2 regions of the Rhizobium hidalgonense genome follow, and region 1 is predicted to be linked to the other one. Evidence: riboswitches for the same ligand, from Rfam matches in the RefSeq annotation. Region 1 holds a riboswitch; the other holds the start of a gene.

The links. Region 1 has a riboswitch for S-adenosylmethionine ahead of FFM81_RS18390 (O-succinylhomoserine sulfhydrylase). Riboswitches for the same ligand answer to the same signal wherever they lie in the genome.
Region 2: another riboswitch for S-adenosylmethionine. It lies ahead of metA (homoserine O-acetyltransferase MetA); the one in region 1 lies ahead of FFM81_RS18390 (O-succinylhomoserine sulfhydrylase).

What each region holds. Positions count from the first base shown of each region.
Region 1 is NZ_CP054027.1:3,784,121-3,796,146, reverse strand. Features, by position in the region: gene pstA (phosphate ABC transporter permease PstA) at 1-986, shown strand, start outside; gene pstB (phosphate ABC transporter ATP-binding protein PstB) at 1,003-1,818, shown strand; gene phoU (phosphate signaling complex protein PhoU) at 1,863-2,576, shown strand; gene phoB (phosphate regulon transcriptional regulator PhoB) at 2,713-3,396, shown strand; gene FFM81_RS18415 (GcrA family cell cycle regulator) at 3,756-4,289, opposite strand; gene FFM81_RS18410 (aspartate aminotransferase family protein) at 4,716-5,915, shown strand; gene argF (ornithine carbamoyltransferase) at 5,953-6,867, shown strand; gene FFM81_RS18400 (Hsp33 family molecular chaperone) at 6,957-7,949, shown strand; gene apaG (Co2+/Mg2+ efflux protein ApaG) at 8,365-8,757, opposite strand; gene FFM81_RS18390 (O-succinylhomoserine sulfhydrylase) at 8,991-10,175, opposite strand; SAM riboswitch at 10,218-10,296, opposite strand; gene FFM81_RS18385 (2'-deoxycytidine 5'-triphosphate deaminase) at 10,371-11,465, shown strand; tRNA gene FFM81_RS18380 (tRNA-Gly) at 11,525-11,598, shown strand; gene FFM81_RS18375 (helix-turn-helix domain-containing protein) at 11,607-12,026, opposite strand, start outside.
Region 2 is NZ_CP054027.1:120,543-132,568, forward strand. Features, by position in the region: gene FFM81_RS00525 (M48 family metalloprotease) at 1-684, opposite strand, end outside; gene FFM81_RS00530 (MDR family MFS transporter) at 1,068-2,606, opposite strand; gene FFM81_RS00535 (MarR family winged helix-turn-helix transcriptional regulator) at 2,722-3,249, shown strand; gene FFM81_RS00540 (thiamine diphosphokinase) at 3,370-4,026, shown strand; gene FFM81_RS00545 (ABC-F family ATP-binding cassette domain-containing protein) at 4,030-5,850, shown strand; gene FFM81_RS00550 (DUF5666 domain-containing protein) at 6,021-6,650, shown strand; gene FFM81_RS00555 (ABC transporter ATP-binding protein/permease) at 6,656-8,518, opposite strand; SAM riboswitch at 8,674-8,751, shown strand; gene metA (homoserine O-acetyltransferase MetA) at 8,802-9,725, shown strand; gene FFM81_RS00565 (aldose epimerase family protein) at 9,852-10,874, shown strand; gene FFM81_RS00570 (GntR family transcriptional regulator) at 11,019-11,792, shown strand; gene FFM81_RS00575 (SIS domain-containing protein) at 11,789-12,026, shown strand, end outside.

The DNA.
Region 1 (12,026 bases):
ACGCCTCGAGCAAGCCTGAGGTGCGCGATGCCACGGCCATGCTCTCCAAGGGTGCGCCGATCCAGTTGCGCGACATGGTCGTCGCCGATCCGTCGATCATCGGCAAGACGGTCAATGTCACGGTGCTCGCCGACGCCAATGTCGACAGCGCCAATAAGGGTCAGATCGACCTGACCGTCGATGAGAAGAACCGCAAGGTCAACGACAAGCAGGTTGGCTGGATGAACGAGCTGAAGGCGAGCGGGGCTCTGTCCAAGCAGTTCAACACCGGCCTCTTCGTCAACGGCAATTCCAGCCGTCCGGAGGCCGCAGGCCTCGGCGTCGCCCTCATCGGCTCGCTCTACCTGATGCTGATCGTGCTGGTGCTCGCTCTGCCGATCGGCGTTGCCGCCTCGATCTATCTCGAGGAGTTTGCGCCGAAGAACAGGCTGACGGATCTGATCGAGGTCAACATCAACAACCTCGCCGCCGTTCCCTCGATCGTCTATGGTCTGCTCGGCCTTTCCGTCTTCATCAACTTCGTCGGCCTGCCGCGCTCGGCTTCGCTGGTCGGCGGTCTGGTGCTGACCCTGATGACCCTGCCGACGATCATCATAGCTACGCGCGCCGCACTGCGCGCCGTGCCGCCGTCGATCCGCGCTGCAGCCCTTGGCCTCGGCGCCTCGAAGATGCAGATGGTGTTCCACCATGTTCTGCCGCTTGCTATGCCCGGCATCCTCACAGGCACGATCATCGGCCTGGCGCACGCGCTCGGCGAGACCGCGCCGCTGCTATTGATCGGCATGGTCGCCTTCGTCGCCAACGCGCCGACGACACCGCTCGATCCCTCGACGGCTCTGCCCGTGCAGGTCTATATGTGGGCCAACGAGGCCGAACGGGCCTTCGTCGAGCGTACTTCGGGTGCCATCATCGTCCTGCTCCTGTTCCTGATCGTCATGAACTTGGGCGCCATCCTCTTGCGTCGTCGCTTCGAGCGCCGCTGGTAAACGGAGTTACAAGATCATGAACATGTTGACCGAAGCTGCAGTTGAAAAGGCGCTGGATCAGAAGATGAGCACCGTTCCTTATAAGATGATCGGCCAGGACGTCTCGGTTTACTACGGCGAGAAGCGCGCGCTTTTCGATGTAAACCTGAACATCCGCGAAAACACCGTCACGGCGCTGATCGGTCCGTCCGGCTGCGGCAAGTCGACCTTCCTGCGCAGCCTCAACCGCATGAACGACACGATCGACGGCTGCCGTGTCGCCGGCAAGATCACCCTCGACGGCGACGACATCTATGATCCGGATATCGACGTCGTCGAACTTCGCGCCCGCGTCGGCATGGTCTTCCAGAAGCCGAACCCGTTCCCGAAGACAATCTATGAAAACGTCTCCTACGGCCCGCGCATCCATGGCCTTGCCAAGTCGAAGGCCGATCTCGACCAGATCGTCGAGACCAGCCTACAGCGCGCCGGTCTCTGGAACGAAGTCAAGGACCGCGTGCATGAATCCGGCACCGGCCTGTCGGGCGGTCAGCAGCAGCGCCTCTGCATTGCGCGTGCCGTCGCCGTCAGCCCCGAAGTCATCCTGATGGACGAGCCCTGCTCGGCGCTTGACCCGATTGCCACCGCCAAGGTCGAGGAACTGATCCACGAATTGCGCGAGAACTACACGATCGTCATCGTCACCCACTCCATGCAGCAGGCCGCGCGCGTCTCGCAGCGCACCGCCATGTTCCACCTCGGCAATCTCGTCGAGGAGAACGACACCGACAAGATGTTCACCAATCCCGACGATCCGCGCACCCAGGACTACATCATGGGCCGCTTCGGCTGATTTTGGCGATACGAAGCTTTCCGTTATTCGAAGGACAAAGCCCCATGGCATCGACACATATCTATTCTGCCTATGATGATGATCTGAAGTTCCTGTCCAGGCGGATTTCCGAAATGGGCGGCCTGGCCGAGCAGATGGTTGCCGAATCCGTCCGGGCGCTGGTCAACGGCGACACGGCGCTGGCGCAGAAGGTCATCTCCGACGATGTGATCCTCGATCACGCCGAACGCGAAATCGGCGACAAGGCGATCGTTACCATCGCCCGCCGTCAGCCGATGGCCGCCGATCTGCGGGAAATCATGGGTTCGATCCGCATTGCCGCCGATCTCGAACGGGTCGGCGACCTTGGCAAGAACACCGCCAAGCGCGTCATCGCCGTCCAAAGCACCGGCGTTCCCCGCAAGCTCGCCCGCGGCCTTGAGCATCTGTCCGAGCTGGCGCTCGTCCAACTCAAAGAAGTGCTCGACGTCTACACGACGCGCGCCGCCGACAAGGCCAGTGCGATCCGCGAGCGCGACAACGAGATCGACGCAATGTACACTTCGCTGTTTCGCGAGCTCTTGACCTACATGATGGAAGATCCGCGCAATATCACCAGCTGTACGCATCTTCTCTTCTGCGCCAAGAACATCGAGCGCATCGGCGATCACGCCACCAACATCGCCGAGACGATCTATTACATGGCAACCGGCGCCCAGCCGGAAGGCGACCGTCCGAAGGACGACAGCGCCAACACCGTTGGTGCAGTCACGGAATAACCGTCCGCACCCGTCAATTGCGCGCGCGCCCATGTGGGGCGCGCAAAGAGGTCGCAGCCACTTTTCTGATTTTGCGCAGGATGCATTGCTTAAATCATCCCCGGTTTAAGGATCATGCGCGAGGAGACCAATACGCATGATCCCGAGAGTTGCAGTAGTTGAAGACGAGGAGGCGCTCAGCGTGCTTCTTCGCTACAATCTCGAAGCGGAAGGCTTCGAGGTCGATACCATCCTTCGTGGCGACGAGGCCGAAATCAGGCTTCAGGAACGCACGCCCGACCTTCTCATCCTCGATTGGATGCTGCCCGGCGTCTCCGGCATCGAGCTCTGCCGGCGCCTGCGCATGCGGCCGGAAACCGAGCGCCTGCCGATCATCATGCTGACGGCGCGCGGCGAAGAGAGCGAGCGTGTCCGTGGGCTTTCCACAGGAGCCGACGATTACGTCGTCAAGCCCTTTTCGACCCCCGAGCTGGTTGCCCGCGTCAAGGCGATGCTGCGCCGCGCCCGCCCCGAGGTGCTGTCGACGGTATTGAAATGCGGCGATATCGAGCTCGACCGCGAAACCCATCGCGTCCACCGCAAGAGTCGCGAAGTCCGCCTCGGCCCCACCGAATTCCGCCTGCTGGAATTCCTGATGTCGTCGCCGGGCCGGGTCTTCTCCCGCTCGCAGCTCCTGGATGGCGTCTGGGGCCACGACATCTATGTCGACGAACGCACCGTCGACGTCCATGTCGGCCGCCTGCGCAAGGCGCTGAATTTCTCCAACATGCAAGACGTCATCCGCACCGTCCGCGGCGCCGGTTATTCGATGGAAGCCTGAGGCTGAGGGAGTGCGTGGTCGGCGTTCCCGCCTGCACAGCCCTTCCCACGCCCTTTCATCGCACCGGCGCGGCGTATGAGCCGGCACCGCCTTTCCTCCGTCATCCAGGCACCACCTCTCCTCCGTCATCCCAGGGCTTGACCCTGGGATCCATGCGGCTGGCACTGTGAGAAGAGCGATGGCATCCAGCTGCAGGGAAATTATCGAAGCCGAGTGCCTGGTTGTGGATCCCAGGGTCAAGCCCTGGGATGACGGAATGTATGGCTGGCTTTGTTGCCAAACACAAAGGCCGCCTTCCCACTCTACTCATAAAAAAACGGGCCGCGCGGCCCGTTTTTCATGTCCAGCGATGCCGCTTCTCAGCCGGCCCGCGCTGCCGCCCGGCGGCGTTCGTTGATTGGCTGGTAGGCAAGCTTCTGATGATAGCCGCAATAGGGCGAATTGTCGGGGGATTCGCAGCCGCAGAAATGGAAATCGTCCTTCAGCGGATCGCCGACCGGCCACTTGCAGGTGCGTTCGGTCAGTTCCGTCAGGCCGAGGCGGCGCGAGATCGGCACGACCACGTTGCCCTTCGGCACGTACTCCATTTCCTCGACCGTTTCGATCTCGATCTCTTCCTTCAGCATCGTTGCGCCCTGCTGGCGGGTAACGGTGCGGGTGGTGATGCGAGAGGCATAATTCGGTGCGCGCGGCGCCGAGGTATTGCGTTTCGGCGTGCGCGCCGTGGCGGCGGTGCCGCCGGCCTTGGCGCGGCCCGGAAGGCTGAGCCTATGTACTTTACCGATCACAGCGTTTCTGCTGACACCGCCAAGTTGCGCCGCGATCTGGCTGGCGCTCAGTCCTTCGGCCCAAAGCTTCTTGAGTTTCTCGACCCGCTCGTCTGTCCAGTTCATGCCCTGTCTCCACCTTCTGCGTTGGTGATGGCAGAATCCCTCACCGTTGTCCCGGAAGCCTCCGAAACAAGAAACGCTTGATCAATTTTGGTGACTAGTTCCGCCGCATGCAGTCTAGTAATTGAACTTTAACCTAGTGTGAGGCTGACTCCCTGACAAGAGTCGCGGGAATCCGGATGAATCGAATTCGTAGTTTTCCCCAACTTGCTGCCCCGGCGTGGCATTTCTGCAATATTGCCTGTTGAAGACTGAAAATGCCGCTGTACACCCTTGCTGCATACGCTAAGGGCGCAGTTTTGTTGACATTGCAGCGCGAAAAGGAAATAGTGCCGCTGGCCGCCGCAAGGCGGCATTTTTGATTTTTCGGGCCTGGTTTTTTCTTAGCCGGAGTCCGCTGCTGGATAACATCGATAGGAGACTCGCGCCATGGCCGAAGCCGCGCCGCTTTATGACACCTACTCTCGTGCCCCGCTGCGGTTCGAGCGAGGCGAGGGCGTGTGGCTGATCACCGAGAGCGGCGAGCGATATCTCGATTTCGGCGCGGGCGTCGCCGTCACCTCCGTCGGCCACAGCAACCCGCACGTGGTCGCAGCGCTGAAGGAGCAGGCCGACAAGGTCTGGCACCTTTCCAATATCTATGAGATCCCCGGCCAGGAGCGCCTGGCAAAACGGCTGACGGACGCCACCTTCGCCGACAAGGTGTTCTTCACCAATTCCGGCGCCGAGGCGCTCGAATGCGCGATCAAGACGGCGCGCCGCTACCAGTTTTCCAAGGGCCATCCCGAACGCTTCCATATCATCACCTTCGAAGGCGCCTTCCACGGACGCACGCTCGCGACGATCGCCGCCGGCGGCCAGGAGAAATATCTCGAAGGTTTCGGCCCCAAGGCGCCGGGCTTCGACCAGGTGGCGTTCGGCGATATCGAAGCGGTCCGCGCCGCCATCACCGATGCGACGGCGGCCATCCTCATCGAGCCGGTGCAGGGCGAGGGCGGCGTACGCCCGGCCACCCCCGAATTCATGAAGGCGCTTCGCCAGCTCTGCGACGAACACGGCCTGCTGCTGATCCTCGACGAGGTCCAGACCGGCGTCGGCCGCACCGGCAAGCTCTTCGCCCATGAATGGTCGGGCGTGACCCCCGACATCATGGCGGTCGCCAAGGGCATCGGCGGCGGGTTCCCGCTCGGCGCCTGCCTTGCCACGGCGGAAGCCGCCTCCGGCATGAAGGCCGGCACCCATGGCTCGACCTATGGCGGCAATCCGCTGGCCATGGCCGTCGGCGGCGCCGTGCTCGACATCATTCTCGCCGATGGCTTCCTCCAGCAGGTGCGCGACGTCTCGCTCGTCTTCCGCCAGGGCCTCGCTTCGCTGAAGGATCGTTATCCCGATGTGATCGAGGATATCAGGGGCGAGGGGCTTCTGCTCGGCGTCAAGGCCGCCATTCCCTCGGCCGAACTGCTGGAGGCGATCCGCGCCGCCCATCTGCTCGGCGTGCCCGCCGGCGACAACGTCATCCGCCTTCTTCCGCCGCTCGTCGTCACCGCCGAGGAAGCCCGCGAGGGCCTCGCCCGCCTCGAGCGCGCCGCCGAAAGCATCCGTGCCGCCAAGGTCAAGAAGACGGCTTGAAGGGATTGTGCCTTCGGGCGCACGACAGGTTAAGAACATGGCTCCTAAACATTTCCTCGATCTTTCGGCGGTCACATCAGCCGACCTCAGAACCATCATGAACGATGCGCTCGCCCGCAAGCAGGCCTTCAAGGCCGGCAAGGGCGACAAGCCGCTCGCCGGCAAGATGCTGGCGATGATCTTCGAAAAGCCCTCGACCCGCACTCGCGTCTCCTTCGACGTCGGCATGCGCCAGCTCGGCGGCGAAACGCTGTTCTTGTCCGGCACCGAGATGCAGCTCGGCCGCGCCGAGACGATCGGCGACACCGCCAAGGTGCTGTCGCGTTATGTCGATGCGATCATGATCCGCACCACCGAGCATTCAAGGCTCAAGGAGCTTGCCGAGCATGCGACCGTGCCTGTGATCAATGCGCTGACGGATGACACCCATCCCTGCCAGATCATGGCCGACATCATGACCTTCGAGGAGCATCGCGGCCCGATCAAGGGCAAGACCATCGCCTGGACCGGCGACGGCAACAATGTGCTGCATTCGCTGGTCGAAGGCGCAGCCCGCTTCGGCTATCGCATGAACATGGCCGTGCCCCTTGGTTCGGAGCCCAAGGATCACTATCTGAACTGGGCCCGCAATGAGGGCGCCGAAATCATGCTCTGCCATGATGCCGACCGTGCGGTCGAAGGCGTCGATTGCGTGGTGACCGATACCTGGGTCTCCATGAATCAGGAACATCGGGCCCGGGGTCACAATGTCTTCCAGCCTTACCAGGTCAACGCGGCCTTGATGGCCAAGGCCGGCAGCGATGCATTGTTCATGCATTGCCTGCCTGCTCATCGCGGTGAGGAAGTGACGGATGAGGTGATCGACGGTCCGCAATCCGTGGTCTTCGATGAAGCGGAAAACCGTCTTCATGCGCAGAAGTCGATTCTTGCTTGGTGCCTGGGCGCGATCTGAACCATAATCGGATGTTGCGAGTCATAGACCCGCGGCCGCGCGAGTGAAGGGCACGCTGACCCATCGCTCCGAAAACTAGGAGTAAAGCCATGGCAGAAGCTGCAGCCGCCCTCGGCCAGTTCGATTTCGCCGGCGATGATCATGTCGTCCCCTTTCAGGTGGAGGGGCTGGATGTGCGCGGCCGCGCCGTCCAGCTCGGCCCGATGCTCGATGCGATCCTCGAGCGCCATCATTATCCGGCCCCTGTCGCCCGGCTGCTCGCCGAAGTCGTCGTGCTGACGGTGCTGCTTGGCACTTCGCTGAAATTCGACGGCAAATTCACCGTGCAGACCAAGGGTGATGGCCCGGTCGATCTTCTCGTCGCCGATTTCTCGACGCCGGAAAATGTCCGCGCCTATGCCCGTTTCGATCACGCTCTGCTCAACAAGGCGATTGCCGCGGGCGAAACCGAGCCGGAGCAGTTGCTCGGCCGGGGCGTGCTCGCCTTCACCATCGACCAGGGCAAGTTCGGCCAGCCCTATCAGGGCATCGTCGAGCTCGACGGCACCTCGCTCGAGGAGATTGCCGGCGTCTATTTCCGCCAGTCGGAGCAGATCCCGACGCGCGTGCGGCTGGCTGCGGCCGAACTCTTTGACCGCGACGATGCCGGCAAGCCGCGCCATCGCTGGCGCGCAGGCGGCCTTGTCGCCCAGTTTCTGCCGGAAGCGCCGGAGCGCATGCGCCAGCCCGATCTCCACGGCGGCGACGGCGACACCGGCGGCCGCCCGCATGGTGAGGATGACGCCTGGACTGAAGCCCGTTCGCTGGTCGAGACCATCGACGCCGATGAACTGACCGATCCGCTGGTTGGAACCGAGCGGCTGCTGTTTCGCCTGTTCCATGAGAGAGGCGTGCGCGTCTACGAACCTCGGGCGGTCTTCGACCGCTGCAGCTGTTCACGGGACAAGATCAAGGGCGTGCTGAAAGGCTTCACTGCCGAGGAAATCGAGGCCAGCCAGGAGAATGGCGAGATCGCCGTCACCTGCGAATTCTGCTCAACGACCTACCGCTTCGAGCCGACCGAGCTTCAGCCGGCAGAATAGGATCGGTTTTAATAGGTTGTTGACTGGTCAAGCCCGGGTGCGGGCACTGCGTCCAGGTTGGTGCTGACAGGAAGGCTGCATCCGACCGTAGCCGAACACATCCACGCGCAGTGCTTGCGGCATGGATATTCGGGTCAAGCCCGAGTATGACGGAGGGTGGTGGGGGCAGCGACCGGCAAGAGGCGGACCGTCTGGGAATTCCAGCAAACTGCCCAAGCGATTTTGCGTGAGAAGCATGTAAAACAAGAGCTACCACTTCCAGCAAAAAACGCTGCACACTTTTGATGAATTCGCTCCCGGCCCCTCGCCTCTTGCTAGCCTTTGCCCCCACCCTCCGTCGTCCTCGGGCTTGACCCGAGGACCCATGCGGCAAGCGCGGCGTTCGTGTTCGCACTATCAACTTCGGCGCTACACGTCAGTTGAGCACCCGCAGCAGCCCCGGTGAATCCAGCGAGAAGGCCGGGATGTCGACATCGAACATCTCGCCTTCATCCGTTTCCATCTGATAATGGCCGAACATCAGCCCGGAGGGCGTGTCGAGCGGGCAGCCGGAGGAATATTCGTAGGTGTCGCCGGGGCTGAGCCGCGGCTGTTCGCCGACGACGCCCGGGCCGGTCACCTCGTCCACCTGTCCATTCTGGTCGGTGATGTTCCAGTAGCGGTTGACCAGGCGCACGGCGACGCCGGAATTGTTGCTGATGACAATCCGGTAACCCCAAACGTAGCGATCGTCTTCCGGATCGGATTGCTCCTCCAGATAAAACGGTTCGACGACGACTTCGATCTCTCTTGTGAGGGCGCGATACATGCCTTGCACCTTAGTCAAGATATGTTACCCGTATCTTATAAAGAGGCCCAGTCCGTCAAGAAACGGAACGTTGATCAGCGATGAAACAGCCGTGATCGAAGGGTTTTCGATCGTTAAGCCTAATTGTCAGTGTTAATTTACTTCCGAACGCCGGCACGGGCGAACTTGTTCCGCTGCGCGTAGCGGCCGGTAGTGGCCGAACCGCGAATGGGTCCGGCCACTATTCCAGTTGGTCAGGCCGAAACCTTGGCAAGCGCCTTGGCAAAATCCTCGATCAGGTCGTCGGTATCCTCGATACCGGCCGAAAGGCGGACCGTGCCCGGGGAGATGCCGAGCTCGGCGCGCGCCTCCTCCGACAGGTTCTTGTGGGTGGTCGTTGCCGGATGGGTGATCAGGCTCTTGCTGTCGCCGAGATTGTTGGAAATCTTGATGATATCGAGTGCGTTCTGCAGCGCAAAGGCCGCATCCTTGCCACCCTTCAGCTCGAAGGCGACCAGTGTCGAGCCGCCGGTCATCTGCTTGGCAATGATGTCGGCCTGCGGGTGGTCCTTGCGGCCGGGATAGATCACCTTGGCGACCTTGCCCTGCTCGGCCAGGAAATCGGCGATCTTCGCGGCATTCTGCGTTTGCTGCTTCACACGCAGCGGCAGCGTCTCGATGCCCTTCAAGAGGGTCCAGGCATTGAACGGCGACATTGCCGGGCCGGTATGGCGGAAATAGTCGTGCAGGTTCTCGTCGATCCAGTCCTTGTCGGCCAGCACGACGCCGCCGAGGCAGCGGCCCTGGCCGTCGATGTGCTTGGTGGCGGAATAGACGACGATATGGGCGCCGAGTTCCAGCGGCTTCTGGAAGAGCGGTGTCGCAAAGACATTGTCGACGACGACCTTGGCGCCGATCTGGTTGGCGAGCTTGGCGACGCCAGCGATATCGACCACCTCGAGCGTCGGGTTGGTCGGGCTTTCCAGGAAGAACACCTTGGTGTTCGGCCGGATTGCCTTTTCCCAGTTGGCGAGATCGCGGCCGTCGACGAGCGTGCATTCGATGCCGTATTTCGGCGCCAGGGTTTCGACGACCCAGCGGCAGGAGCCGAAGAGGGCGCGGGCGGCAACGATATGGTCGCCCGCCTTGACCTGGCAGAGGATCGCAGCAGAGACGGCCGCCATACCGGAAGCGGTGGCGCGGGCGTCTTCGGCGCCTTCGAGCATGCACATGCGCTTTTCGAACATGTCGTTGGTGGGGCTGCCGTAGCGGGCGTAGATATAACCGTCCGTCTCGCCCTTGAAGCGGGCTTCGGCCGCTTCCGACGTCTCATAGACGAAGCCCTGCGTGAGATAGATTGCCTCGGAGGTCTCGCCATATTGCGAACGCAAGGTTCCGCCGTGGACGAGTTGGGTTGCCGGGCGCCAGGTCTTGCTCATGCCATCACCTTCACATAACAAAAAAACCGGCCGCAAAAGCAGACCGGTTTCAACCCGGTCTTTTTAGCCACTTGTTTAACGTGGCTGCAAGCCGACCGGCCAAATCACCACGGGATAATTCTGCAATACTGCTGTTAGCTGCTTGCGTCAATTCCCCGAGTTTGGTTTTGTCGGCGGCAAAATGATGGATGGGGCATGATGGCTCGTGAAATGGGAATTCTGGCGGACCGCGCGATCGCGGCGCTGTTTGAAACGGGGCGTCTGAACTCCGAGCGGGAGCTGGACCGCGACCAGATCCAGCCGGCAAGCCTCGATCTTCGCCTGGGCGCCAAGGCTTTTCGCGTGCGCGCCTCCTTCATGCCAGGCCCCTCGCATCTGGTCTCGGACAAGCTCGACCGGCTGAGCCTGCATGTGATCGACCTCTCGGAAGGGGCGGTGCTCGAAACCGGCTGTGTCTATATCGTGCCGCTGATGGAGAGCTTGGCGCTGCCGGCCGACATGTCGGCCTCGGCCAATCCGAAGAGCTCGACCGGCCGCCTCGATATTTTCACCCGCGTCATCACCGATTACGCCCAGGAATTCGACAAGATCCCGGCGGGCTATGCCGGCCCGCTCTATCTCGAAATCAGCCCGCGCACCTTCCCGATCGTCGTGCGCCGCGGCTCGCGCCTGTCGCAGATCCGCTTCCGCACCGGCCATGCCCTGCTCAGTGAGCCGGAACTGCTGAAGCTGCATGAAAGCGAGACGCTGGTCGCCAGCAAGCTGCCGAACGTCTCCGGCGGCGGCATCGCGCTGTCGATTGATCTCGCTGGCGATGAGGACGGCCTGATCGGCTATCGCGGCAAACACCACACCGCCGTCGTCGATGTCGACAAGAAAGATCAGCACGATATCTTCGATTTCTGGGAGCCGCTCTATAGCCGCGGCCGCAACGAACTGATCCTCGATCCCGACGAGTTCTACATTCTCGTCTCGCGCGAGGCCGTGCACGTGCCGCCGGATTATGCCGCCGAGATGACCCCCTTCGATCCGCTGGTCGGCGAATTCCGCGTCCATTATGCCGGCTTCTTCGATCCGGGCTTCGGCCATGCGCCGGCCGGCGGCCGCGGCAGCCGCGCCGTGCTCGAAGTGCGCAGCCACGAAGTGCCCTTCATCCTCGAAGACGGCCAGATCGTCGGCCGCCTGGTCTATGAGCACATGCAGGAAAAACCGATGAGCCTCTACGGCTCCGGCCTCGGCTCCAACTACCAGGCCCAGGGCCTCAAACTCTCGAAGCACTTCCGTATCTGAGGCGTAGCGCAAGGGACGACTTGACAGCGCACCCCATCTGTTGGAAATCTCAGGGCATCGCGGGTGTAGCTCAATGGTAGAGCAGCAGCTTCCCAAGCTGAATACGAGGGTTCGATTCCCTTCACCCGCTCCAGCTGCCCCTCAGGCGACCTCAGATTTCCGCCGGCGGGTTTCCCGAGGACTTTCCGCGTAAACCGACCCGTAGAGTGCAGAAAAGCGGCCGGCGTGGACGAAACCCCATTTCAGACAAATGTCCCTGATGTTCTGCGAGTTCGACCGATCCAGAAGGTCTTTTCTGGCGGCGCGTAATCTTAGAGTTCTGAGGTAGCTGCCCGGTGTCGCCCCTTTGAAAGTCCGGAAGCCGGTCTCCAAGGAGCGAACTGAGACGTTGGCGAATTGAGCGATCATCGGGATTGTGATCGGCTCGGCAATATTTGCGTGCATGAAATCGATGGCCCGGCGAACGTGCCGTGGAGCAGGCGTGAACGCGGTCTGTTCCAGTCGCTGAGAGTAGCGATGGGGCACCAATCTGATCAGCAAATCGGCGAGAGCCTGGGTGAG
Region 2 (12,026 bases), 710 kb from region 1:
CACGCCGATGACGTCGGCCTGCAGTTCCTGCTGGCGCGAGAAGGCGGCCAACCGCAGCTTGCCGCGGGCCAGCGCCTGCTTGCCGGCGATATCGCTGGAAAGCACCTCGGCGACGACGCGGCTGGCGATGACTTCCGCCTCTTCACGCTTCTGCCGCTCGATGCCGTGATTGGCCGTCACATGGCCCATTTCGTGCGACAGCACGGCTGCGACCTCCGAGGCGTCATTAGCGAGCGCCAGCAAGCCGCGGGTGACGTAGAGATAACCGCCCGGCAGCGCAAAGGCGTTGATCGCCGGTGAATTCAAGATGGTGATGCGGTAGGACTGGCTCGGATTTTCCGACACCGCCGTCAGCGCGCCGGCAATGCGGGCGACGAGGCGCTCGGTCCTAGCGTCCTTGTATTCGCCGCCGTAACTTGCGACGATGCGCGGATGTTCGCGGGCACCCATCGCCGCGCGCGGATCGTTCTTCTGCACCTCGTCGACGATCTGCGGATTGGAAGAGGGCGAGACGCTCGGCTGATAGGATTGCTCCATCAGCGTTTGACAGCCATTCAGCGCCATTGCCACGGCCGAAAGCAGCATCAGGCGACGCGCGAGGCGCCACGGCGCGAACAAGGCATCACTGGAAAGCGCGGGCGATTTCCACGTCGTCAAGCTGTCCAGTCTGGTTCTCCGCATCATGTCGCTGTTTTGCCGGTTTGCCGCAGATAGGCACCGACCGTGGCAAGGAAAATTCAACAGGTGCGCACCCCTGTTGTCGCACTGCACAATCGGCCGATACAAGTCCTTGCTGTAGCTGATTTACGCATCGGTTGCATAGCGAGACTCTGTTTAAATGTGGCGCCGTTGCATTTTGGCAAGCCTTGGGCGTTGAGGCGTCCCTTCGCTCGGATGAAATTATGGCGAAAGTTCCGTCAGAAAGCGGAGATTCGTCGGCGACGCAGAAAAAGAACGGCCCGATTGAAGCAACCGAGCCGATAGCCGCAGTCAGCCGAAAAAATTGCAATCCATGATAGGCTTCCATCAGAAGAAACGCCTTCTGCTGAGGTATCCGCCGCGATCCGTTATTTCGCGGCTTCCGCCGCGGGCAGTTGCTGCATCTTCGCCTCACCGGCTCGGGGTAGTTGTACCGGCTTCAGCAGGATAGCAGCCACAAGGCCGATCAGCGCGATGGCACAGGCGGTCATGAATAGCGGCGAGAAGGCGGCGGCATAGATATCGGCGACGGCCTGGCGGCTTGCTTCGGGAAGGGAAGCCATCATTTTCGGCGTCAGCTGCTCGATATCGGCGACACCGGGAATGGAGACGCCGACCTTGTTAAGCTCGGAGGCGATGATCGCGCCGTAGATGGAAATGGCGATCGACGCGCCTCCCATGCGCGACAACGTCACCGAGCCGGTGGCGGCGCCGACGTCGCGGGCCGGCGCTGCATTCTGGACGCCAATGACGGGAACCTGCTGGGCAAGACCGATGCCGATGCCATGCAGCATCATGATCGCGCCAATGAAGGCGATCGGCGTTCCCGCATGGATCTGTGACATCAGTGCGAAGGCAATGGCGCTGCAGGTCAGACTTGCAATGGCGAAGGGCTTGTAGCGGCCCGTCTTGGAGATGATGCGGCCAGCGGAAAGCGATCCGCAGACGAGGCCGCCCGTCAGAAGGATGAAAAGGAGGCCGGCGGCAGAAGGCGAAAGGCCGGTGGTGGTTTGCAGGAAGAGGGCGAGGTAATTGACCATGCCGATGGCGATGGCGCCGCCCATGATCGAGATCACTAGCAGCAGGCTGAAGGTCGAATTGCGAAAGAGCTCCAGAGGCACGATCGGCTCCGGCGCGCGGCGCTCGACGAATACCCAGGTGACGGCGCAGACGACGCCGAAGGCGACGATGCCGATACTCTGCGGCGAGATCAATGCGCCGAACAGTTCGCTGCTGTCGGTGGCGAGCACGATGCTGGTCGTCGTCAGCGCGAGCAGCAGCGCACCGGCATAATCGATCCTCGGGCGGCGATGCGGCTTGCGATAGGGCAGCATGAAGGCGAGACCGGTGAGCACGATGAAGCCGATCGGCACGTTGACGAGGAAGATCGAGCGCCAGCCGAAAAGATCGCTCATCGTGCCGCCGAGCACCGGACCGATCGCGCCCGACGCCATCAGCACCAGGCTGGAATAGCTCTGGTAGCGCGCCCGCTCGCGCGGCTCGAACAAATCGGCGTTGACGGCGAAGATCGACACCATGATGCCGCCGCCGCCAAGACCCTGCAGCACGCGGGCGGCGATCAGCGTATTCATCGAGACTGCAAGGCCGCAGACCGCCGAGCCGACGGTGAAGATCATGATCGCCGTCATCATCACGTATTTGCGGCCGAAGAGATCGCCGAGCTTGCCATAGAGCGGCATGACGGCACTGAGCGAAAGGAGATAGGCCGAGCCGATCCAGCCGAAACGCTCGAGATGGCCGAATTCGCCGACGATGGTCGGCAGCGCCGTGGATACGATCTGATTATCCAGCGTCGCCATGAACATGGCCGTCATCAGGAAGAAAAACAGAATGAGCCGGCGACGAGGATCCGTCACGAGCGGCGCAGGCGCGAGTTGCATGTCCATGGGGGCGTCATTCCGGTTGGATGGCTTTTTATGTGCTGTTGGCATATAATTGTCAATGACACATGATTGACATCGGCATATTCAATTTGCGATTCCGCTCTGTTATGGTGCTGTCATGAATGAAGCCCTGAACAGGATCCTCTCCAAGAACCCGGCCGAGCCGGACGACGAAAGCGTGCCTCGCATCGGCCGCAGCATGGGGCGCATGCGACTGATGACCGGGCGGCGGTTGATCGGCCGGCTGGCGATCCAGAGTGCTGCACCGGGCCTTGAACTTTCGCATCTCGATGTGCTCGATGCCGTGCGCAGGGCACAGCCTGACAGCGAAGTCACGGTCGGCATGATCGCCGAGATGCTGCGCATCGATCCGTCACGGGCAAGCCGGGTGGTGGCCGACATGGTCGGGCGTAACGTGCTGCGCCGCGAGGCTTCGCAGGCCGATGCGCGGCGGATTGTCGTCGTCATCACCGAGGTCGGCCAGGGTCTGCTTGCCGAGATCGTCGCGCAGAAACTCGCGATCATCTCCGAGATCGTCTCCGACTGGCCTGAGGAGGATGTCGATCGCTTCGCTATATTGTTCGAGCGTTTCATCGGCGGGTACGAGGCGGTCTTCCAATCGCGTGACAAGGACACGCCGGGCTAGCCTCATTTTCACCTGAGCGAGCGCTCTGGGCGCATCCTGTTGGATGCGCTGCGCTCGATGGCAAATGGGGCCGATCCAGCCGCGCCCCTTCCCCTCGACCCCTCGTTTGCGCTAAGGGCAATGCCCATGAGCCAATCCACCTGCACCATTCTCCTTGGCGGCGAACTCAGCCTGACCGAGCGCCTGCGCCAAGCCGTCGGCGGCAGCCGTTTCATCGCGGCCGATGGTGGTATGCGGCATGCCCTGGCACTCGGTATTACGCCGGAGCTCTGGGTCGGCGATTTCGATTCGACCCCGGCCGATCTCGAAGGCGCCTTTCCCGATGTGCCGAGACAGCCCTACCCGGCAGCAAAGGCGGCGACGGACGGCGAAATCGCCGTGTCGGAAGCGATCGCGCGGGGTGCGCGGCGGCTGATCCTTGCCGGTGCGCTTGGCGGCGAGCGCTCGGACCACGCGCTTCAGCATCTGCTGTCGGCCGTCGGTCTGGCGGAACAGGGTTTCGATCTGCTGCTGACCTCGGGCAAGGAGGAGGCAGTGCCACTGCTTGCCGGTACGATCGAGCTGGATCTTCCCAAGGGCAGCCTGTTTTCCGTGCTCGGGTTCAGCGATCTCATCGGGCTTTGCATCGACAATGCGCGTTATCCGCTGGCCGATTTCCATCTGCCTTTCGGCTCGTCGCGCACCATTTCCAATGTCGCGGAAGGCAAGGTTCGCTTTTCGCTGGCCAGCGGCCGAGCGATCGTGCTCGCCCGGCCCTATGATCTTTCCGGAGTCTGATTTTTGGCCCCTCCCATCCTGAAACTCGACGATATCTTTCTGAGCTTCGGCGGCGCACCGCTTCTGGCGGGCGCCAGCCTGCAGATCGAGCCCGGTGACAAAATCTGTCTCGTCGGGCGCAACGGCTCGGGAAAATCGACGCTCTTGAAGATCGCTGCCGGCCTGGTCGAGGCGCAGTCCGGCGAGGTCTTCCGTCATCCGTCCTCGACGGTGCGTTATCTCGAACAGGCGCCGGATTTTGCCGGCTTCAACACCGTCCAGGCCTATGCCGAGGCCGGTCTCGGGCCGGGCGACGATCCCTATCGCGTCAGCTATCTGCTCTCCCATCTCGGACTGACCGGCGAGGAGGATCCGAGGATGCTGTCCGGCGGCGAATCGCGCCGGGCCGCGCTTGCCCGCGTGCTGGCGCCGGAGCCCGACATTCTCCTTCTCGACGAGCCGACCAACCATCTCGACCTTCCCACCATCGAATGGCTGGAAGGCGAGTTGCAGAAGACGCGCAGCGCCCTGGTGCTGATCTCGCACGACCGGCGCTTCCTCGAAAAGGTCTCGACGGCAACAGTCTGGCTCGACCGCGGCACCTCGCGCCGGCTCGACAGGGGCTTTTCGCATTTCGAGGCCTGGCGCGACCAAGTGCTGGAGGCCGAAGAACTGGAACAGCACAAACTCGGCAAGGCGATCGAGCGCGAGGAGCACTGGCTGCGCTACGGCGTCACGGCGCGGCGCAAGCGCAACATGCGCCGCCTCGGCGAGCTGCAGACGATGCGCTCGCAATATCGCGGTCACAAGGGACCGCAAGGCACGGTGCAGGCGACGGCTGCGGACGCGCAGGAATCCGGCAAGCTGGTGATCGAAGCCGACAAGATCACCAAGAGCTTCGGCGAGAGGGCCATCGTCACACCGTTTTCGATCCGTGTGCATCGCGGCGACTGCATCGGTCTGGTCGGACCGAACGGCGCCGGCAAGACGACGCTGTTGAAAATGTTGACCGGGCAGCTTTCGCCGGATAGCGGCACGATCAAGCTCGGCACCAATCTGGAGATCGCAACACTCGACCAGAAGCGCGAGGATCTCGATCCCGAGGATACGCTCGCCAATTATCTGACGGATGGGCGCGGCGAAAACCTGCTCGTCAACGGTGAACAGCGCCATGTCACCGGCTACATGAAGGAGTTCCTGTTTCAGCCGGAACAGGCGCGCACGCCGATCAGAAGCCTCTCCGGCGGCGAGCGCGCCCGGCTGATGCTGGCGCGTATTCTTTCCCGTCCGACCAACCTGTTGATCCTCGATGAACCCACAAACGATCTCGATATCGAGACGCTCGACCTGCTGCAGGAAATCGTCGCCGGTTTTCCCGGCACCGTCATTCTCGTCAGCCACGACCGCGATTTCCTCGACCGCACCGTGACCTCGACGATCGCGCCCGCCACGCCGGATGCACCTGACGGACGCTGGATCGAATATGCCGGCGGCTACTCCGATATGTTGGCGCAGCGCAAGGGCGCGCTCGAGGAGCGCAAGAGAGCCGAGAAAGCGGCGGAGAAGCCGAAGGCCCAAGAGGCAGCACCTTCCGGGACAAGCTCGAAGAGCAAGCTCTCCTTCAAGCAGAAATTCGCGTTGGATAATCTGCCGAAGGAAATGGCAAAAGCCGAAGCCGAGATCGCCAAACGGGAACAGCTGATGGCCGATCCCAATCTTTTTACGCGCGATCCCGCCGCCTTTAACCGGCTTGCCAGCGAGATGGAGAAGCTGCGCGCCAGCCTGACCAAGATGGAAGAGGAGTGGCTGGAGCTCGAAATGCTGCGGGAAGCGTTGGAAGGCTGAGGCTTCCCAACTTGTCGCCTCACCTTTCCTTGATTCGCCAGTGTATCGCCGCGCGGCATAGGGTGTCGTCCGGCAGCAAATCCAAGTGTTACAGCGTCCTTTGCGCGTCTGAAAAGACGCGCGGCGCTGTAGGGATATTGCCGACCGCAATGGCGACAAGGAAAAGTCATATGTCTCGCAAGTCTCATTCCAGAATTCTCACGGCAATTGCCGCCGGCGGCCTTGTTGCGCTTGCCCTATCGCAGACCGCAGAGGCGCAGGATGGGAACCGCATTCGGGTTCGCGGCGCCATCGAGAGCCTCAGCGGCGATCAACTCGTCGTCAAAACACGCGAAGGCAGCGATGCGACGATCACGTTAAAAGCCGGCTGGAAGGTCGGCGGCATCAAGAAAGCCTTGGTCGAGGATATCAAGCCGGGCGATTTCGTCGGCGTCGCTTCGCTCCCGAAAGGCACCGGTCCGGATGGCGCGATCGAGGTGCTGATCTTTCCGGCGTCGATGAAGGGGACCGGCGAGGGCAACCGCCCCTGGGATGCGCAGCCGAATAGCCAGATGACCAACGCCACCGTCAGCAATGCCGTCAAATCCGTCAACGGCCACACGATCACTTTGACCTATCAGGGCAAGGAAAAGACCATCACCATCGCCGATGCGACCCCGATTGTGACCTTGGCGCCGGCGACCAAGGATGATCTGAAGTCCGGCGCCGGCGTCATCGTCACCGGCGAGAAGGCGGCGGACGGCAGCATCACGGCCAGCCAGGTGGCCGTCGGCCTCGACGGCATTGTGCCGCCTATGTAATTGGCTTAGAGCGCCGGCGTGGGCACGGCGGCAGTGCCCGTACCGGCACTGACGCCGGTCTGGGCGACTTGTTGCTGCTGCTGCGGCTCCTCGGATTTTGACGGCAGCGCCTGCAGATGCAGCACACGTGGATGCAGCGCCTCAAGATAGGCCTCGGAGCGGCCGATATAGATCATGCCGGCTTCGGGCATGGTGGTCAGAAGTTTGGCCATCGTTTCCTGCCATTCCGGCTCCATGCCTTCCAGCACTTCGTCGAAGACGATCCAGCGCGGACGCACGAGGAGCAGGCGGGCAAAGCCGATCGCCTTCTGTTCATCACTGTCGAGCAGCTTGTCCCAGCGGGCGCGGGTATCGAGCCGTGCGATCAGTGAATGCAGGCCGGCCTTCTCGAGGGCTGCCTCGACGGCCGCCTTCCCATAGGCGTCGGGGCTTTCGGGAAAGGCCAGGGCCTCGCGCAGCGAGCCGCCGGGGACATAGGCTACCTGTGGAACGAACAGCATGTCGTCGATCGGCGGCAGGCCCATCGTGCCGCTGCCGCACGGCCAGAGGCCGGCCATCGCCTGGAACAGCAGCTTGCGGTTGACGCTATGATCGCCGTTGATCATGATCTTTTCGCCGGCCTTGATCACGACATCGGTTTCGCGCAGGCGGAATCCGCCGCATTCGTCGATCTCTTCACCGATCTTGGCGACGATGACGATATCTTTCAGCGTCAGCGTGTCCGGCGCGGTGGCTTCGTAGGCAATACTGTCCTTGAGGTCGTAATCCTCCTCCATGTCGACCAGCGCCTGGCGGAAATCGGTGACGCGCATCAGCGTGGCGCGCCATTCGGCGATCGGGCCGAAATTGGCAACGTACCAGCGCAGCGCCGTATTGACCTGGTTGAAGGCGCCGACCGACATCATCAGCTGACCGAGGGTGAGGCCGCCGGAGAAATAGGCCGGCGCGGCGACGATGATCGGAATGACGATCACTAGCCAGCCGTAGCCGGCCGAAACCCAGGTGAGGTTGGTGTTGGCCATGGCGAGCCGCTTGACGACCCTCAGCACCGAGCTGATGTCGGTGTTGATGCGCCGGCGCTCGTTTTCCTCGCCGCGGGCAACGGTGATCGCCGGCATGTTCTCGTTGGCGTGCATCAGGGTGAAGCGAAGCTCGGCCTCCTTCGAAAAGCGGTCGGCGTTGAGCTTCACCAGTTTGCGGCCGACGACCTGGCTCAGCACCGAGGCGGAGGCGGCGTAGAACATCGCCGCCCAGACCATATAGCCTGGAATGGAGAAGCTGTGGCCGCTGATGTGGAAGATGAAGCCGCTGGAAAGCTCCCAGAGCACGCCGATGAAGCTTACGAGAAGAATGGTCGCCTGCAACAGGCCGAGAACGAGCCCTGTCGTGCTTTCGGCAAGGTTGCGGGAATCCTCGTGCAGGCGCTGGTCCGGATTGACGCCGATCAGGCCGCTGGAGGCGAGCCGTAGCGCCCGTTTGCGCTTCAGCCACTGATCGACGAGATCGCGCGACAGGCCTTCACGCATATAAAGCGCCGTCATCTGGTTCAGCCAAGCCTGCAGCACGTTGAGCAGCAGCAGCGTACCGGCGATCATCGCGAAGATTTCAAGCTGATGGAAGAATTCACCGAGGTCGCGGCGCTCCAGCGAATCGTAGAAGGGGGCGTTCCACTCGTTGAGGATGACCTGGCCATAAGCCGTCGCCAGGATGACTACGATCAGCACGGTCGCCAGAAACAGCACCTTGCCACGCACGTCCGAATTCCAGAATGCTGAGAACATCACTCCGAGGCGGTAAGTCAGGGTGAGATCATACCCTACTCCATCCTGCCTTCGGATGCCCGGCCTCCCCTCGGTCTTATCTGCCATCACGCTTTTCCAACATCGCCCATGCTTACCATTATTAACATGGTGGCGTTACCGGTCTATCAACAGATTCTATCAGTCATTAAACTGTGATGATGCTTGCATGGGACGCTACCGCATGCATTCGGCAGTTGATTCGCGGCTCGACTGGGTCTAATGAAGCGTTTCGTGGTGATTTGGCCGGCCGGCTTGCAGCCACGTTAAAAAAGTTGCTAAAGGGCCGCGTGCGGACCGGTAGCGATTTTTTTCGCCGCCGGTTTTTTGCTTTTTTGATCGAGTGACCGCAATGCCCATCAAGATCCCTGATACGCTGCCCGCCTTTGAAACTCTCGTTCAAGAGGGTGTGCGGGTGATGACCGAGACGCTGGCGATCCGTCAGGATATCCGTCCGCTGCAGATCGGGCTGCTCAACTTGATGCCGAACAAGATCAAGACCGAATTGCAGATGGCCCGCCTCGTCGGCGCCTCGCCGCTCCAGGTCGAGCTGTCGCTGATCCGCATCGGCGGCCACAAGGCGAAGAACACCTCCGAGGATCACCTTCTTGCCTTCTACCAGACCTGGGAGGAGGTGAAGCATCGCAAATTCGACGGCTTCATCATCACCGGGGCGCCGATCGAGCTTTTGCCCTATGAGGACGTTACCTATTGGCCGGAGATGCGGGAGATTCTCGACTGGACGGAAACGAATGTGCATTCGACGATGAACGTCTGCTGGGGCGCGATGGCGGCGATCTATCATTTCCACGGCGTTCCGAAATACGAGCTGAAAGAGAAGGCCTTCGGCGTTTACCGCCACCGCAACCTGAAACCTTCCTCCATCTATCTCAACGGCTTTTCCGACAATTTCGAGGTGCCGGTGTCGCGCTGGACCGAGGTGCGCCGCGCCGATATCGAGAAATCCGACAGCCTGGAAATCCTGATGGAATCCAGCGAGATGGGCGTCTGCCTCGTGCACGAGAAGCGGGGCCGGCGGCTCTATATGTTCAACCACGTCGAATATGATTCCACCTCGCTGTCCGACGAATATTTCCGCGACGTCAATACCGGCGTGCCGATCAAGATGCCGCACAACTATTTCCCGCATAATGATCCGGCGCTTGCGCCGCAGAACCGCTGGCGCAGCCACGCGCATCTTTTGTTCGGCAACTGGATCAACGAAATCTATCAAACGACGCCCTTTGATGTGGAGGAGATCGGCACGGATCTCTGAACGTGACCGAGCGAATGCCGCGGCATCGCCGCTGCGGCATTTCTTTCTCCTCCGACCGGTTGCGGTTTGGAACAAATGCGGGCAGGTTCCGCTCCTAAATCCCTGGAAAAGAACGGACGGTCGATCATGTCGGATAAGTTGGAGCGGGAAGTTTTCGGGCAGACCAAGGCGGGCGAGACCGTCTATCGTGTCGTTATCAAGGGCGGCGGGCTGACGGCCAAGATCATCACCTGGGGCGCGGTCATCCAGGATTTGCGCCTGGAAGGGCATGAGGCGCCGCTGCAGCTCGGCTTTGAGGATTTCGACAGCTACCCGCTCTATTCGGCCTATTTCGGCGCGACGCCCGGCCGCTGCGCCAACCGCGTCGGTGGCGGCAAATTCACGCTCGACGGCAAGGACTACCAGCTGGAGCCGAACGAAAATGGCGTCACGCATCTCCATGGCGGCAGCGATAATATCGCCAAACGCAACTGGACGGTCGTCGAGCATGATGTCGACCGCGTGGTGCTGAAGATCGTCGATCCCGATGGCCGCGCCGGCTATCCCGGCAATTGCACCATCCAGGCAACGTTTTGGGTGCACGGCAACGGCGAACTGTCGGTGACCTATGAATCGACCAGTGACCAGCCGACCCTCGCCAATGTCTGCCAGCACGCCTATTTCAATCTCGATGGCCGCGAAGATGCGCTTGGCCACGACATCATGATTGCTGCCGACCACTATCTGCCGACCGATGAAAGGCAGGTGCCGACCGGCGAGATCCGTTCCGTCGAGGGCACGGAGTTCGATTTCCGCGAGATGGCGCCGATGAAGCGTTTCGTCGGCAGTGAACAAGCTTTGTATGACCATAATTTCTGCCTGTCTCCCGAGCGCACCGCCAAGCGAAGCGTCGCGCTTGCCCGCAGCCTCTATTCGGGTGTGTCGCTGGAGGTGCGCAGCACCGAGCCGGGTGTGCAGTTCTATGCCGGTTTCAAGCTCAATACCGGGGCGCCCGGGCTCGGCGGGCGTAAATACGGTCCCTTCGCCGGCTTCTGCCTGGAGACGCAGGTCTGGCCGGATGCCATCAATCATCAAGGTTTCCCGAATGCGGTGCTGCGCCCCGGCGAAGTGCTGCGCCAGGAGACGGACTATATCTTCACCAAGAGCTGACGTCCTTTCAGGCGCGCGGCGCCGTGGACTCACGGCTGTCAAATTTGATCTCCATGAACCTCTCCGGTCCTCGGGGAGGTTTTTTCTTGCCGGTGTGCGATTCCGCCTTGCCGATTGGTTCTAGATAGGTTCTATTACTCTCCCATGGATAGAACCAGTCTGATAGCGGAGCTGAGCAGCCGCGGCCTGCGTGACGAGGCGTTGACCGGCCCGCTTTACAAGCGGCTGGCGCAGGCGTTGACCGGCCTCATCCAGGAAGGCCTGCTGAAGCCCGGCACGGCGCTGCCGGGAGAACGCGACCTCGCCGAGGCTCTGAAGCTCGGCCGTGTTACCGTGCGCACCGCCTACCGCGATCTGATGGCGTCGGGTGCGCTGGAATCGCGCCATGGAAGCGGTACTTTCGTATCGAGCAGGGTGGAGCGCATGGAGCAGTCGCTCTGGCGGCTCTCCTCCTTCTCCGCCGACATGCGCTCGCGCGGGCGCCTGCCGGCTGCACGGATATTGTCGCGGGCGGTCAATACCCCGTCACCGGAGGAATCCTTCCTGCTCGGCCTCGGGGGCGACGAACCGGTGCTCAGGCTCGACCGGTTGCGCCTCGCCGATGGCCTGCCGCTGGCGATCGAACGCGCCGTGGTGCCGATCAAGTTCTTGGGCGATGATGCCGGTGGCGAGGGATCGCTCTATGATGCGCTGACGGCCAGCGGCCACCGGCCGGTGCGCGCGCTACAGCGGCTTACGGCGGTCACGCTGGACCCGTCCTCGGCGGCGATCCTAAACGTTACATCGGGTGCGCCGGCGCTGCTGATCGAGCGCGTCTCGCGCCTGGAAGACCAGCGCGTCGTCGAATACACCCGCTCGCACTATCGAGGCGATGCCTATGATTTCGTTGCAGAATTGAGAATCGGAGATGACCTATGAGTGAGAACCAGTCGCTGATGCTGCAGGAAGCCGGCCAATCGGCGGAGGTGGTGGCCACCCTTCTCGAAAAGGAAAAACCGGTCTTCGCCGAGATTGCCCGGCTGTTTTCATCCTCCCGCCCGAACGTGGTGACGACGGCGGCGCGCGGCTCCTCAGACCATGCCGCCACCTTCTTCAAATATCTCTTCGAGATCAGCTGCGGCGTTCCGGTCGCATCGGTCGGTCCGTCGATTG